Regions from separate parts of the Bacillus sp. ISL-77 genome, predicted to be linked through region 2. Evidence: riboswitches for the same ligand, from Rfam matches in the RefSeq annotation. Region 2 holds a riboswitch; each other region holds the start of a gene.

Region 1 (4,446 bases), on a different contig from region 2:
AAGTATTTGATATACATGTTGAAAAATGAAAAGGCAATTGTTGTGTTTAGTGGTGGACAAGACAGCACCACTTGTTTATATTGGGCATTAAAACAATTTAAAGAAGTAGAAGCAGTTACGTTTGATTACAATCAAAGGCATAGTTTAGAAATTGAATGTGCCAAAAATATAGCCAATGAACTTGGCGTAAAACACCATATTTTAGATATGTCATTACTAAATCAACTAGCACCTAATGCGTTAACACGTTCAAATATTGAAGTTACTGATGGCGGTGAAGGGGAACTTCCGTCGACATTTGTGCCAGGTCGTAACCTGTTATTCCTGACTTTCGCAGGTGTGTTAGCACGTCAGGTCGGTGCCAAGCATTTAGTCACCGGTGTTTGTGAAACAGATTTCAGCGGGTACCCAGATTGTCGTGATATTTTTATCAAATCACTAAATGTTACCTTGAATCTATCAATGGACGATAATTTTGTCATTCATACACCTTTAATGTGGATAAACAAAGCGGAAACATGGGCCATGGCGGATGAATTAGGCGCATTGGATTTTGTTCGTGAAAAAACATTAACCTGCTACAATGGTGTGATTGCTGATGGATGTGGAGAGTGTCCAGCTTGCGTCTTAAGAAAAAGAGGGCTTGATGACTTTCTTAATGGGAGGTTTTAAACGATGGGTTTCAGAATCGTCGATAAACTTCAAAAAATAAATGAGGACATTCAACCTCATCAATTAAAATATCATTCAAAGCGTGTACTAGTGAGCAAGGAATTTACCTTTGATGCTTCACACCACTTGCATTGCTATGAAGGGAAATGCAAGAATTTGCACGGACATACGTATAGAGTTATTTTTGGATTAAGTGGTTTTGTTGATGAACGCGGCTTAATGATCGACTTTGGCGATATTAAAGAAATTTGGAAAAATGAAATCGAAATCTATCTTGATCATCAATACCTAAACGAAACCCTTCCCTCCATGAATACAACTGCCGAAAACATGGTTGTCTGGATATATGAGAAAATGAAAGAAGCCTTAGCAACAGAAGATCGTAGGGACCAATATCATGGAGCAAGAGTGGAATTTGTCCGTCTGTTTGAAACTCCAACAAGCTACGCAGAAGCGAGAAGGGAGTGGATGGAGGAATGAGTAAGATTCCTGTATTAGAAATTTTTGGCCCAACCATCCAAGGAGAAGGAATGGTCATTGGTCAAAAGACAATGTTCGTTCGGACGGCCGGCTGTGATTATTCATGCAGCTGGTGTGATTCTGCCTTTACATGGGATGGCAGTGCCAAAGAGGATATTCAGCAAATGACCGCTGAAGAAATTTGGGATAAATTAAAAAGAGTCGGTGGGGACAATTTCTCGTTTGTGACGATCTCAGGGGGAAATCCGGCGCTGTTGAAAAACTTAGATGTGTTTATCGATTTATTAAAAGAAAAAGACATCAAAATTGGTATTGAAACACAAGGAAGCAGATGGCAGGACTGGTTCTTAAACGTCAATGAACTGACCATTTCACCTAAGCCGCCGAGCTCCAACATGGTAACCAATTTTGAAATATTAGATTCTATTTTTAAAAATTTAAACGACAATGATTTTAAACATCAAGTGAGTCTAAAAGTAGTAATCTTCGATGATGCGGATCTAGAGTATGCGAAAATGGTTCATAGCCGCTACGCAGATATTCCTTTTTATCTCCAGGTTGGGAACGATGATATTACGAATTTCAATAATAATGAATTGATTCAAAAACTACTGTTGAAATATGAGTGGTTAGTCAATTGTGTGGTTGCTGACCCTCAATTGAATGATGTAAAAGTATTACCACAATTGCATGCACTTCTTTGGGGAAATAAGCGGGGAGTGTAAGGACATGGACCATGAAGGACCATGGGGACGGTTCTACTGGCTTTTTTGGACAAGGAAAGAGATTAAAAAAGGCCAAAAGAACCGTCCCTGTGGGCATGTGGGCATTGAATAGATGAAGCTTATTGAATTTTTCTTAAGCCCTTCCCATCATGAATCTCTCGAATACCTTCCTCGCAAACCCCGTAAGAACGCCAAGAACAAGTTTCACAGACAACTTGAATATCGGCGGGGATGACATGTTCTAGGATACGGGACTCAATATCCTCCCATCTAAGAATTTGTCCGATTTTAAGGTTCATTTTGTCTAAAATAACGGCATCTCTTTCATAGATCTGGTCGTCTTGGCAATGGTATTCACCTGAATTAGGGAATTTTTCACACAACTGATCTGGCCCCTTTACAAGCAGAATCAACGTTTTTGGGTTGTTTCTCAAGGTTTGATGCAAAACCGTCATATTTTCCACGTATTCTTGGGAATAGCCCATTCCCCGATAGCCTAGAAGGCAAAAAAGATGATGTCCTCGAAGCTTATACATTATTCTCCCCCAGTTTGTTTACTCCCTTTTGATTTTAAAAGTAAACTATAATTGTTATTTGGTTAACATCTATAGGGTTTATTCTACCATAAATAAGAAAAACATTTGACATTTCTACCTGAAGTGTTAACATTATCCATGCAGGGAAATCATTACATGACAATTAAATAAATGACGCAAATCCGCTAGAGGTGCCTTTTTAAAGGGCTGAGATTGAAGTACTACTTCGGGACTCTATGAACCTGATCTGGGTAATACCAGCGTAGGGAAGTGGGAAACGGGATATTTGAAGAACGTATGTTTTATTTCGAATTTTCGACCACTTTCTTACCTTAAGAAAGTGGTTTTTTGTTTTTCACTTTATGCCTTCGATCTTCGGAATCTGCTTAAAAGGGGGGACGGGTATTTCAACTAGTGTAAAAGATAAAGAGTTACATATAATCTCCAATGGGAAAATGCCGATCGAACGTTTACGTGAAATTGTAAGCGAAATTCATCCATATATAACAGCGATTCATTTGCGGGAAAAACAAAAAACAGCACAGGAACTTTTCCAAGCCGTCCACTTGTTAACAAACGAAAACATCCCACTATCAAAGATTATCATTAATGATCGAGTCGATGTTGCCTGCGTTACAAGGGCTAAAGGAGTTCAATTAGCCTTCCATAGTTTAGATGCAGCGATTGTGAAAGAAAATTTTCCTCAGCTTTTGCTCGGGAACTCCATCCACTCCTACGAGGAAGGACAAAAAGCAAAAGAAAATGGTGCTGATTACGTGCTATATGGCCATGTCTTTCCTTCGCAATCAAAACCGGGTAAGACCCCAAAAGGACTAGAGGAATTAGCAAGGCTCTCCCAATTAGACATCCCAGTTATTGCGATTGGCGGGATCACACCTGAAAATACGGGGCAGGTACTTCAAGCAGGATCAAAAGGAATCGCAGTCATGTCAGGAGTTTTAGATGCTCCCGATCCATTAGCAGCAGTTAAGGCTTACCTAAATGTATTATATGGAGATGAACAAAGTGGAAAATTCATTTGATGTGGCCATTATCGGAGGAGGAATTATCGGGTCCTCGATTGCCTATCAGCTTGCAAAAAGGGGAAGAAAAGTCGTCGTGATTGAGAAGGGACGAGTGGCTTGCCAAGCGTCCAGTGCGGCTGCCGGAATGCTGGCAGCACAAGCAGAGCTGGAACAAGACGGTCCCTTATTCCAGCTGGCTTTAAAAAGTCAAGCGATGTTTTCAACGCTCTCAAGTGAGTTATTTGAATATACAGGAATTGATATTGAGTATGTGAATAAAGGCATGGTGAAAATTGCCGAAACAGAAGAAATAGCGCTCGAGGTAAAAAAACAGGTCACCTTCCAAAAAAAATGGGATCCAACCATTACCTGGCTCGATGCAACGGAAGTACGTGTGCTGGAACCATCTCTTTCACCAAGTGTAGCAGGAGGGATGTATCTCCCTCATGATGGTCATGTACAACCAGCAAAGTTAACACAAGCCTTTGCAAAAGCCGCGGAACATTTTGGTGCCAAAATATGTGAAGAGACGGAGGTTCTGTCTTTTGTCTATGAAAACGGTCAGGTTAAAGGGGTAAACACCAGCAACGGTGTCATCCATTGTGAACAGGTGGTTGTTGCCACGGGAGCTTGGGCGGCGAAATTAATGCAAGAATCAGGAATCGATATTCCTGTGTATCCAGTTAAAGGAGAATGCTTTTCGATTAGAACAGAAAAGCCGATCATTAACTCGACCATTTTCTCCGACAAACGTTGTTATTTAGTACCCAAACAAAATGGGGAAATTTATATAGGTGCGACTGTGATTGAAAATACCTTTGATACCAAGGTAACTCCTGAAGGGATTGCTACATTGATAGAAAGAGCGACTCAATTAGTTCCACAGATTAAGGAGGCAGCATGGGAGCGAGTATGGGCTGGAGTCAGACCGCAGACAGGCGATGGAATCCCTTATATGGGCGAACATCCAAGCTGGCGTGGGTTGTACGTGGCAGCAGGCCATTTTCG
Region 2 (4,446 bases):
ATCCTAACCGCAACCTATTAGGTCTGCATTTTGTCGGTGGAGATGAAGGACCTGTTTTAAAAGGGAAAGAGCATATTTCAATTGCCAAAGGGACATTGGGATTGTCTTTACGCTCGTTTGTTCCTGTTTATGATCAAGAAAATAAACAAATAGGAGCAGTCGCGGTTGGGATTTCTTTAGAAAAAGTTAATCAGGCGATCGAACAAAGCAGGAAAATTATTTTGATCGGCGTGGGAGTGGGAATTCTAGTTGGGATTCTAGGAGCCCTTTTTCTAGCTAGAAAAATCAAAGCGATTCTTTTTGGACTTGAGCCGAGTGAGATGGCAAAATTGCTTGAGGAACGTAGTGCGATGCTTCAATCCACAAAGGAAGGAATTTTGGCAGTTGACGAGGATGCGTTTACCACTCTCGTAAATAATGAGGGGATCCGACTTCTTCAAAAAGCTGGCATTCATGGGTCCTTTTTAGGAAGAAAAGTGGATGACTACATGCCAAATTCAATGCTATCTTCTGTTCTAGAAACGGGGGAATCTCAATTAGACCAAGAACAAGAAATCAATCATATTACCATTTTAACCAATCGGGTTCCGGTTGTTGTCAAAGGAAAGATTGTCGGTGCGATTGCTACCTTCCGAGAAAAAACCGAAATCAAGCAATTAGCTGAACAATTAACCGGTGCAAAGCTATATGCGGAAGCACTGAGAACCCAGTCACATGAATTCATGAATAAACTGCATGTAATATCAGGTTTAATTCATATGAAAGACTATCAAATGGTCTCGTCATATATTACCAAAATTGTCGATCACCAACAAACTGAAGTAGAATTTGTTGTCAGTCGTTTTAAAGATCCTGTTTTAGCAGGTTTTATTTTAGGAAAACTTAGCTTCGCTAGGGAAAATGGCTGTGAATTAATCATTGATGGGGAAGGAAGTCTACCTGAACCACAGCAGCAGGAATTAACCCATGAAGTGGTAACGATTCTTGGGAATTTAATCGATAATGCTTTAGATGCTGTTGCGGACCGTCCACATAAAAAAGTTACCTTAAGGTTTGACTTTTACGATGAAGTCCTAGCGTTGGAGGTCCATGATACCGGACAAGGAATCGATGAGGATGTAAGACATCACTTATTTATCAAAGGATATTCTACCAAGGGTGAAAATCGCGGAATCGGTTTATCATTGGTGCAGAGAAGCTTGGAAAAATTAAATGGACAGATAGAAATTCATTGCCAAAAAGGAAAAGGGACAACATTTATTGTTACTTTTCCTTATAAAAGCAAACAATAATAATGTTATGTTAACTGACACTTTTTCCTTTACATTCTAGTACCATAGGAATATTATGTAGTTAGTTAAATAAAGTATTAGATCTACTAGGGGTGCCCTGTAAACAGGCTGAGAGAAAATGGAGAAATTTTCAACCCTTCGGACCTGATCTGGGTAATACCAGCGTAGGAAAGTAGCCAAGTGAATGTTAATTATTTCTTTGACTAACTAACCAGGTCCATTATTGGATCTGTTTTTTTTATTTTAAAGGCTTTGTTAAATGTCATTTTTGATTTTAAAGCCTGCGTTGATTGGAGCGGAAGGCGAAGCGCCTGGAGCGGAAATCAACAGCCAAGTTTAACAGAGCCATTTTAAAAAAAGAAATGGGGAAATTAAGATGGAAAAAAATAGTTTGTATGAAACGTTGGAAGAAGTTAGAAAGGTTAACCCGCTGGTACATAATATTACCAATGTGGTTGTTACGAATTTTACGGCAAATGGGCTTCTTGCCCTTGGTGCCTCACCGGTTATGGCATATGCAGCTGAGGAAGTAGCAGATATGGCTAAGATTGCAAGTTCATTAGTATTAAACATTGGAACATTAAACCCACAGACAGTAGAATCGATGATCATTGCCGGAAAAGCGGCCAATGAATCCGGTGTTCCCGTCATATTTGACCCGGTTGGTGCAGGGGCTACCCGATATCGAACGGAAACTGCACAAAGAATTATGAGCGAGGTAAAAGTTTCTGTGATTAGAGGAAACGCAGCCGAAATTGCCAATGTGGTTGGTGAAGAATGGGAAATTAAGGGTGTTGATGCTGGGGATGCAAAAGGAAATATCATTGAACTAGCTATTGCTTCAGCACAAAAATTGAATTGTCTTGCCGTCATCACTGGAAAAGAGGATGTCGTTTCGGATGGGAAAACAACCTATGTCGTGTCAAATGGACATCCAATTTTAACGAAGGTGACAGGCACTGGCTGTTTATTAACCTCTGTGATTGGAGCGTTTGCAGGAGTGGAAAAGGACCTGCTTCAGGCTTCGGTGGCTGCTTTAACGTACTATGGTATCGCGGCAGAAAAGGCAGCGGCAAAAACTGTAGAAATGGGACCTGGAAGTTTCCAAATCGAATTCTTAAACCAATTAACTTTAGTTTCTTCCGAAGATATCATTTCACATGCTTCTGTTAAAAAATTCAATCGATAACTGGGGGTAATTTAAATGAAAAAAGCATTAACAATCGCTGGTTCTGATAGCGGCGGAGGAGCAGGAATTCAAGCGGATTTAAAGACATTTCAGGAATTAGAGGTTTTCGGGATGTCGGCATTAACTGCAGTAACGGCCCAAAATACTTTAGGAGTCCATGCTGTCTATCCAATGACAGCTGAGGCAGTCGTAAAACAGATCCAAGCGATCGGCGAAGATATCGGTACGGATGCGGTGAAAACAGGAATGCTTTTTAATGCTGAAATCATCGAGGCAGTCGCAGCACAGCTCAGAAATTATCAATGGCAAAATGTTGTTGTCGATCCTGTCATGATTGCAAAGGGTGGCGCTTCTTTGTTGCAAATGGAAGCCATTTCTGCCATGAAAAAATACTTATTGCCGCTAGCAACGGTAATCACCCCGAATATTCCAGAAGCGGAAGTACTAACGGGCATGTCGATTCTGACAGTGGAAGATAAACTGGAGTCTGCTAAAAGACTACTTGCGTTAGGCGTAAAAAATGTCGTGATTAAGGGCGGCCATGATGAAAATGAGTCTGAATCCACTGATTTATTATTTGATGGAAAGGAATTTTACTACTTTACCAGCAAGAGAATTCAGACAAAGAACACACATGGAACAGGTTGTACTTTTTCCGCAGTAATTACTGCTGAACTAGCAAAAGGGGAAACTCTTTATGAAGCAGTATGTAAAGCAAAGGATTTTATTCAGGCCGCAATTGAGAACCATTTGGAGATAGGGCAAGGACATGGTCCAACAAACCATTGGGCATATCGAAAAAGAAAAATTGCAAAGGAACTGGCTGAATTATGAAAAACTTACGAGCGGCTTTAAGTGTTTATTTTATCATGGGCAGCACCAACTGTTTAAAGGATCCAGCCGAAGTATTAAAAGAGGCAATTGCCGGTGGGATTACACTTTTTCAATATCGAGAAAAGGGTGACGGCGCGTTAACTGGAGCTGATAAATATGCACTTGCGAAAGAACTTCAAGCAATTTGCAGAGCACATCATATCCCTTTCATTGTTAATGACGATATCGAGTTGGCTGTGGCAATTGATGCGGACGGTGTACATATCGGACAAGAGGATGAATCGGTGTACGCAGTTCGGGAAAAGATTGGCGATAAGAGAGTCCTTGGGGTTTCCGTCCATTCAGCGGAAGAAGCCATGACTGCAATAAGCGGTGGAGCTGACTATTTTGGCATGGGCCCTGTTTTTCCGACAAAAACAAAGGCGGATGCTAAACCATCACGGGGAACAATACTGATCGAAAAATTTCGAAAAGATGGCATTGATATTCCGATTGTTGGAATCGGAGGGATCACGATCGAAAATGCTCAATCGGTAGTGGAAGCTGGGGCAGATGGGGTTTCCGTTATTACCGCCATAAGCCATGCAGAATCACCAATGGAAGCAGCCAGGGCGTTAAGAAATAGTGTCGGTATTAAAGGAGAAGTATTCTAGTGAACAAAACACATAAACTGACGTTAACTGCGATGATGATAGCGATCGGTACCATTTCAAGCAATCTGTTCTATATACCGATTGGATTTACAAAGGTCTTCCCGGTTCAGCACTTTTTGAACGTTTTATCAGCCGTTCTTTTAGGACCTTATTATGCTGTAGCTCAAGCCTTTTGTGTATCCCTGTTAAGAAACCTGATGGGAACTGGTTCGATTTTTGCCTTTCCTGGAAGTATGGTTGGAGCTTTACTGGCCTCGCTTTTATTTTTGAAAACTAGAAAGATCTATCTTGCTTTTATCGGAGAAGTAATTGGAACGGGTATCATTGGGGCACTGCTTTCTTACCCAATCGCTACTCTTTTTCTCGGTCAAAAGGCAACATTATTTGGGTTTATTCCATTATTTATATTTAGCTCGTTTGCTGGAGCGCTGATTGGATTTATTATTTTAACCGTATTTTTAAGAAAGAAAGTTTTGAT
Region 3 (4,446 bases), on a different contig from region 2:
CTCATTTAGGATAATGACTCGATCCATCCATTCGATGCAGCCGTCTAGGACATGTTCAACAAATACCATCGTATGGTTTGTCTTTTGGGCTAATTGATTCAATAAAACAAATATCTCATTCCGGCCTGCAGGATCTAGTTGGGCTGTTGGTTCATCAAAGAAGATGACTTCTGGTTCTAATGCCAGCAAACAAGCTAACGCCAATCGTTGTTTCATCCCACCTGAAAGAGTTTCAATGGGTGTTTTCTTATCGACCATCAGCCCTACTTTATCCATTAACTCAGCAATGATGGGGTCCATTTCGTTGCGCGGAATCGATCGATTTTCGAGACTAAACGCAATTTCTTCATCGACATGGAGCATGCAAAATTGCGAATCAGGATCTTGAAACATCACTCCGGCATCTTTCCTGCAGAATACTTCACCACTTACCTCTGCCTCCAAATGCTCAGGGATAATACCTGAAAGAGCGGAAATCAACGTCGATTTCCCGCTCCCACTAGGCCCTAGTATTAATACCTTCTCGCCTTTATTGATGGACAAAGTAATATGACTGAGTATTTTTTCAGAGCGATTAAAAAAACGAATCGAGAGATCCTTACATCCCAGAAACATTTCCATTTACGTTTTCCCTTTTCCTTTTTTCCTTCATCAATTCATATTGTTCTAACACACCTGTTTTTGCGAGTGCGTCCACAACTACCTTCGCTAACAATCCACCGAGAATCATTCCGCTGATGATATGAATTCCTAATGTTGTAAAAAATACTTCCTTCGAGTAATAACCCAAACCGTTGGCGATTAAGTTATAAATCATGCTGCCAACCGCTGCAAAAGCTCCAGATAGCATTAAAGTAAATAGGTTGTAGCGTTTATATCCGAATATGGCGAATGCGATTTCTGAACCGATCCCTTGAAAGACACCTACTAAAAGGGCCGACAAACCAAAATGACTTCCTGTTAATAACTCTACTGCGGCCGCTGCAACCTCTGCAATAAGCGCTGCTCCCGGTTTACGGATAATATACGCGACGATTGGACTAGCAATCACCCAAATCCCAAACATAAAACCTGCACCCACCGGCCCGACAAGAGCGGAAATGGGAATCCACAGCGTCGACCATCCTAAATAGATCACTCCACATGCCACCGCTAGTATCACAGCAAGAACGACTTCTTTCATCTTCCAAGTCATCATTTCACTACCTCCATTTTCACAGGCCATTCTTCGAGTTTATAGGCCATATCCCAAAACATATATTCCAGCTGACAACTGATTAAGAAATGCTCCTTCATCTTTTCCTTTTCTCTCTCGGTTGCTAGCTTTGCCCACTCATCAAGACGGGCACAAAATTTAGTTGTAATCGAATCGGTACGATTTCCATAAAAACTGATCCAATCATAAAAGGGATGAGAGCGATCAGGATTAACCTCCGTTAATAATCTTTTCCCAATTTCCCAATACGTCCACGGACATGGTAATAACACAGCTAAAATTTCCCCTAATGTTCCTTCGTGCGCAACGGTAAGCATATGACGCGTGTAATGAAGGGACGAGGGAGATAACGGATATCCATGTAATACCTCGTAAGGAACACCTGCTACTTGACAAAAGTTATTATGCGGATGGATTTCACTGTTTAAGATAAAAGAAATCTGCGTATTAAACATATCCATATCTTCACGATTCTCACACTTAGAAACCGCAATTCCATAGATGCGAATAAACGAATTCAAATATTCAAAGTCCTGTTTAACATAATGAATCAATTGTTCCTTTTGTAATTCCCCATTGGCGATTCCTTGCACAAAAGGATGTTCAAAAATCGCCTCGAAAATAGGATCTGCTTCTTTTCTTAATTCTGCTGAAAAACTCATAAATTTCTCCCCCTTATTGGTTTTAATGGAAAGTCTCTAGAAGGGGCGGCTGAATTTTCAAGCACGAAAAAACCGCCCCAAAAATGGAGCGGCTGAATAATTATATCTATCCATACACGAACTCCACTTTCCTACGCTAGTATGAACTAGATCAGGTTCAAAGGGTCCAAGATAACTCTCGTCTCAGCCAAAAAACGGCTCCCCTAGTGGTCTTCCTATTAATTTAACCTTCACTCTACACTCGATGGTTAATGTTGTCAATCAATTAAAATCTTAATTATAAAAATAAACCAAATGGATTATAGATGCACTGAAACTCGAAGGTATTTTCAATTAGTATCCAGAAAATGTGGTAAGAGTCCGGAATTATATAGATTCGCTGATAAATGTTTGATTTCCGCTGATAAAATGGCCCAGTTCGCTGATATCTCCCAAAAATCCGCTGATAAACTACTCCCCTCTAACAACCTACCAATCTACGACAAATTTCGGGGCGTGACAGGCACATTACGCTTCCACCGTCTTCGCAATAATGGCTCCAACAACCAGCCCCCATACAGGTGCACTAATATGGAAAAATGATACTTGCGATAACGCGATGAGGAACGCAAATAGGGCACTTAAGCGATATTTATTTTCGGAGAAACCCAGCTGCAAACTAGAAAGAAGGACGCCGATTAGCGCAAACCCTGCTAGCATGGACACAAAAGCGTGGGGTAATGATTGAATAAACGGTACAATTTTCCAGGCGAATACTCCAAACAATAATGTCAAAACCCCTGATACCACCGCTGCCATATACCGCTTTGATTTTACCCCTGCATCCGAACTAGAACAGATGGCGGTCATCATGCCAGCAATATTTGCACTTTGCCCCCCGAAAAAACTGGCAATAATCGAAAACACTCCACTAAAAGAAACAATTTTTCGAATGGGGGGTTCAAAATCCGAGCTTTCTAGTGCGCCGATTCCAGGTGCCACATCATTACTTAGGATTAACATGGCCAGAGGCAGACCTAATGTGACCATCCCCATCCATGTAAATTCCGGCATTTGTATGGATGGTAGGAAAAAAGCAATCTCCTTAGATGAGCTATGTAGATCTTGGGTTAAAAACAAAGTAATAAAAGCGACAACCACTGCGACCATAACGGCCGGGATCCGTTTTGAGATTTTCGTACTGATAAAAAAACTAAGCAAGGCGAATCCGCCTACTAAGGGTAACGCCTTAACGTCTTGGACAAGCTGAGCAACATAATTGGTGACCAGGCCCGCCAGCATGGCTGCAATGACTTCTTTCGGAACCCATTTAATAATTTTAGTAAAAAGTCCTGACAACCCAATCAGCAAAATCAGCAGCCCTGACATCACATACCCGCCAATTAGCTGGGGATAAGTAAAATGTGCTGTCACTGTCGCTAAAAAAGCAACCCCTGAAATCGAGTGAGCTCCGGTAATGGGAATTCTAAATAACAGAGGCATTACAATCCCTAACACCCCTCCAAAAAAATAGACGGCAAACATCCAATTGATGGTTTGCTGATTAGAGAAATTCCCTGCTGTTGCTGCCTGCAGAATGATTAACGCTGGACCTGTCATGACTAAAGTACTAGAAATTAATCCAGAAGATACGTTTTGAGTCGTTAGATCTTGAAAAATTGATTTCCTTTTATTTTCACGTAATGATTCAATTGGTTGCTCTCTAACTAATCTATTTGGCTGCCCCATTTTTTCTCCTCATACCCTTCTTCATATAAACGACTTTTATTGTTAGTTTAGACAACCTTCTACAAAATGTATAGGACAAAGGCAATCTTCGACAACCGTTAATATAATTAAAAAACTCACTGGCAGCCCTTATCATAACAAAAGGGATGGGGAATAAACTAGAGGAAAAAATAGCTTAAAAAAGGGAAAAGGAGCGAAAATAATGTGATTCCTAATGGAGCTTGAGGTCCAAATAAATCATGATCCGGGTTTGATAAAAAAAAGGGAATCCCAAAGATAACTAGATTCATTCCTCCGTAAATCAAACCTTTACGCACCCACCCTGATGGTAAATAAACATGAACAAAAGTATAGATGATACTGTTAGCCAATGAAAAACCGATCCCGAGTAATATTAACAAAAATGTCCCTTATACACTTCCTATGGTTACCGCTCATCTAATTTTTCAACCTCCACGGGCACCATACACTTCCTATGGTTACCGTTCATCTAATTTTTCAGCCTCCACGGGCATCATACGCTTCCTATGGTTACCGTTCATCTAATTTTTCAACCTCCACGGGCATCATACGCTTCCTATGGTTACCGTTCATCTAATTTTTCAACCTCCACGGGCACACGCTTCAACTAAACTAAAAAAGGAGAAGTGCGCTAACACACTTCTCCCCTCCAACCTCTATCAATCTCCGAAAGAAATTACTTTTTAATTAATTCTAACGATACTGGAACAAACTTCTCTACAGATTCTTTCTTAAATACTTTCATCGCTGTTTGTACACCTTTTTGGCCAATTTCAGCTGGCTTTTGCGCTACAGTTGCTGCCATTTTACCATCATTTA

Evidence for each region. Region 2 has a riboswitch for thiamine pyrophosphate ahead of thiM (hydroxyethylthiazole kinase). Riboswitches for the same ligand answer to the same signal wherever they lie in the genome.
Region 1: it holds a riboswitch for thiamine pyrophosphate, as region 2 does, so the genes downstream of both, J7E77_RS13720 (thiamine phosphate synthase) here and thiM (hydroxyethylthiazole kinase) in region 2, are expected to answer to the same signal.
Region 3: it holds a riboswitch for thiamine pyrophosphate, as region 2 does, so the genes downstream of both, tenA (thiaminase II) here and thiM (hydroxyethylthiazole kinase) in region 2, are expected to answer to the same signal.

What each region holds. Positions count from the first base shown of each region.
Region 1 covers NZ_JAGGQY010000035.1:9,659-14,104, forward strand. Annotated here, with positions in the region: gene queC (7-cyano-7-deazaguanine synthase QueC) at 19-672, shown strand; gene queD (6-carboxytetrahydropterin synthase QueD) at 676-1,152, shown strand; gene queE (7-carboxy-7-deazaguanine synthase QueE) at 1,149-1,877, shown strand; gene J7E77_RS13715 (DUF1284 domain-containing protein) at 1,997-2,413, opposite strand; TPP riboswitch at 2,591-2,699, shown strand; gene J7E77_RS13720 (thiamine phosphate synthase) at 2,776-3,456, shown strand; gene thiO (glycine oxidase ThiO) at 3,440-4,446, shown strand, end outside.
Region 2 covers NZ_JAGGQY010000051.1:102,473-106,918, reverse strand. Annotated here, with positions in the region: gene dcuS (DcuS/MalK family sensor histidine kinase) at 1-1,292, shown strand, start outside; TPP riboswitch at 1,371-1,480, shown strand; gene thiM (hydroxyethylthiazole kinase) at 1,669-2,481, shown strand; gene thiD (bifunctional hydroxymethylpyrimidine kinase/phosphomethylpyrimidine kinase) at 2,497-3,315, shown strand; gene thiE (thiamine phosphate synthase) at 3,312-3,968, shown strand; gene thiW (energy coupling factor transporter S component ThiW) at 3,968-4,446, shown strand, end outside.
Region 3 covers NZ_JAGGQY010000010.1:23,425-27,870, forward strand. Annotated here, with positions in the region: gene J7E77_RS03075 (ABC transporter ATP-binding protein) at 1-621, opposite strand, end outside; gene J7E77_RS03080 (ECF transporter S component) at 599-1,195, opposite strand; gene tenA (thiaminase II) at 1,195-1,878, opposite strand; TPP riboswitch at 1,990-2,093, opposite strand; gene J7E77_RS03090 (benzoate/H(+) symporter BenE family transporter) at 2,386-3,606, opposite strand; gene rbsB (ribose ABC transporter substrate-binding protein RbsB) at 4,304-4,446, opposite strand, start outside.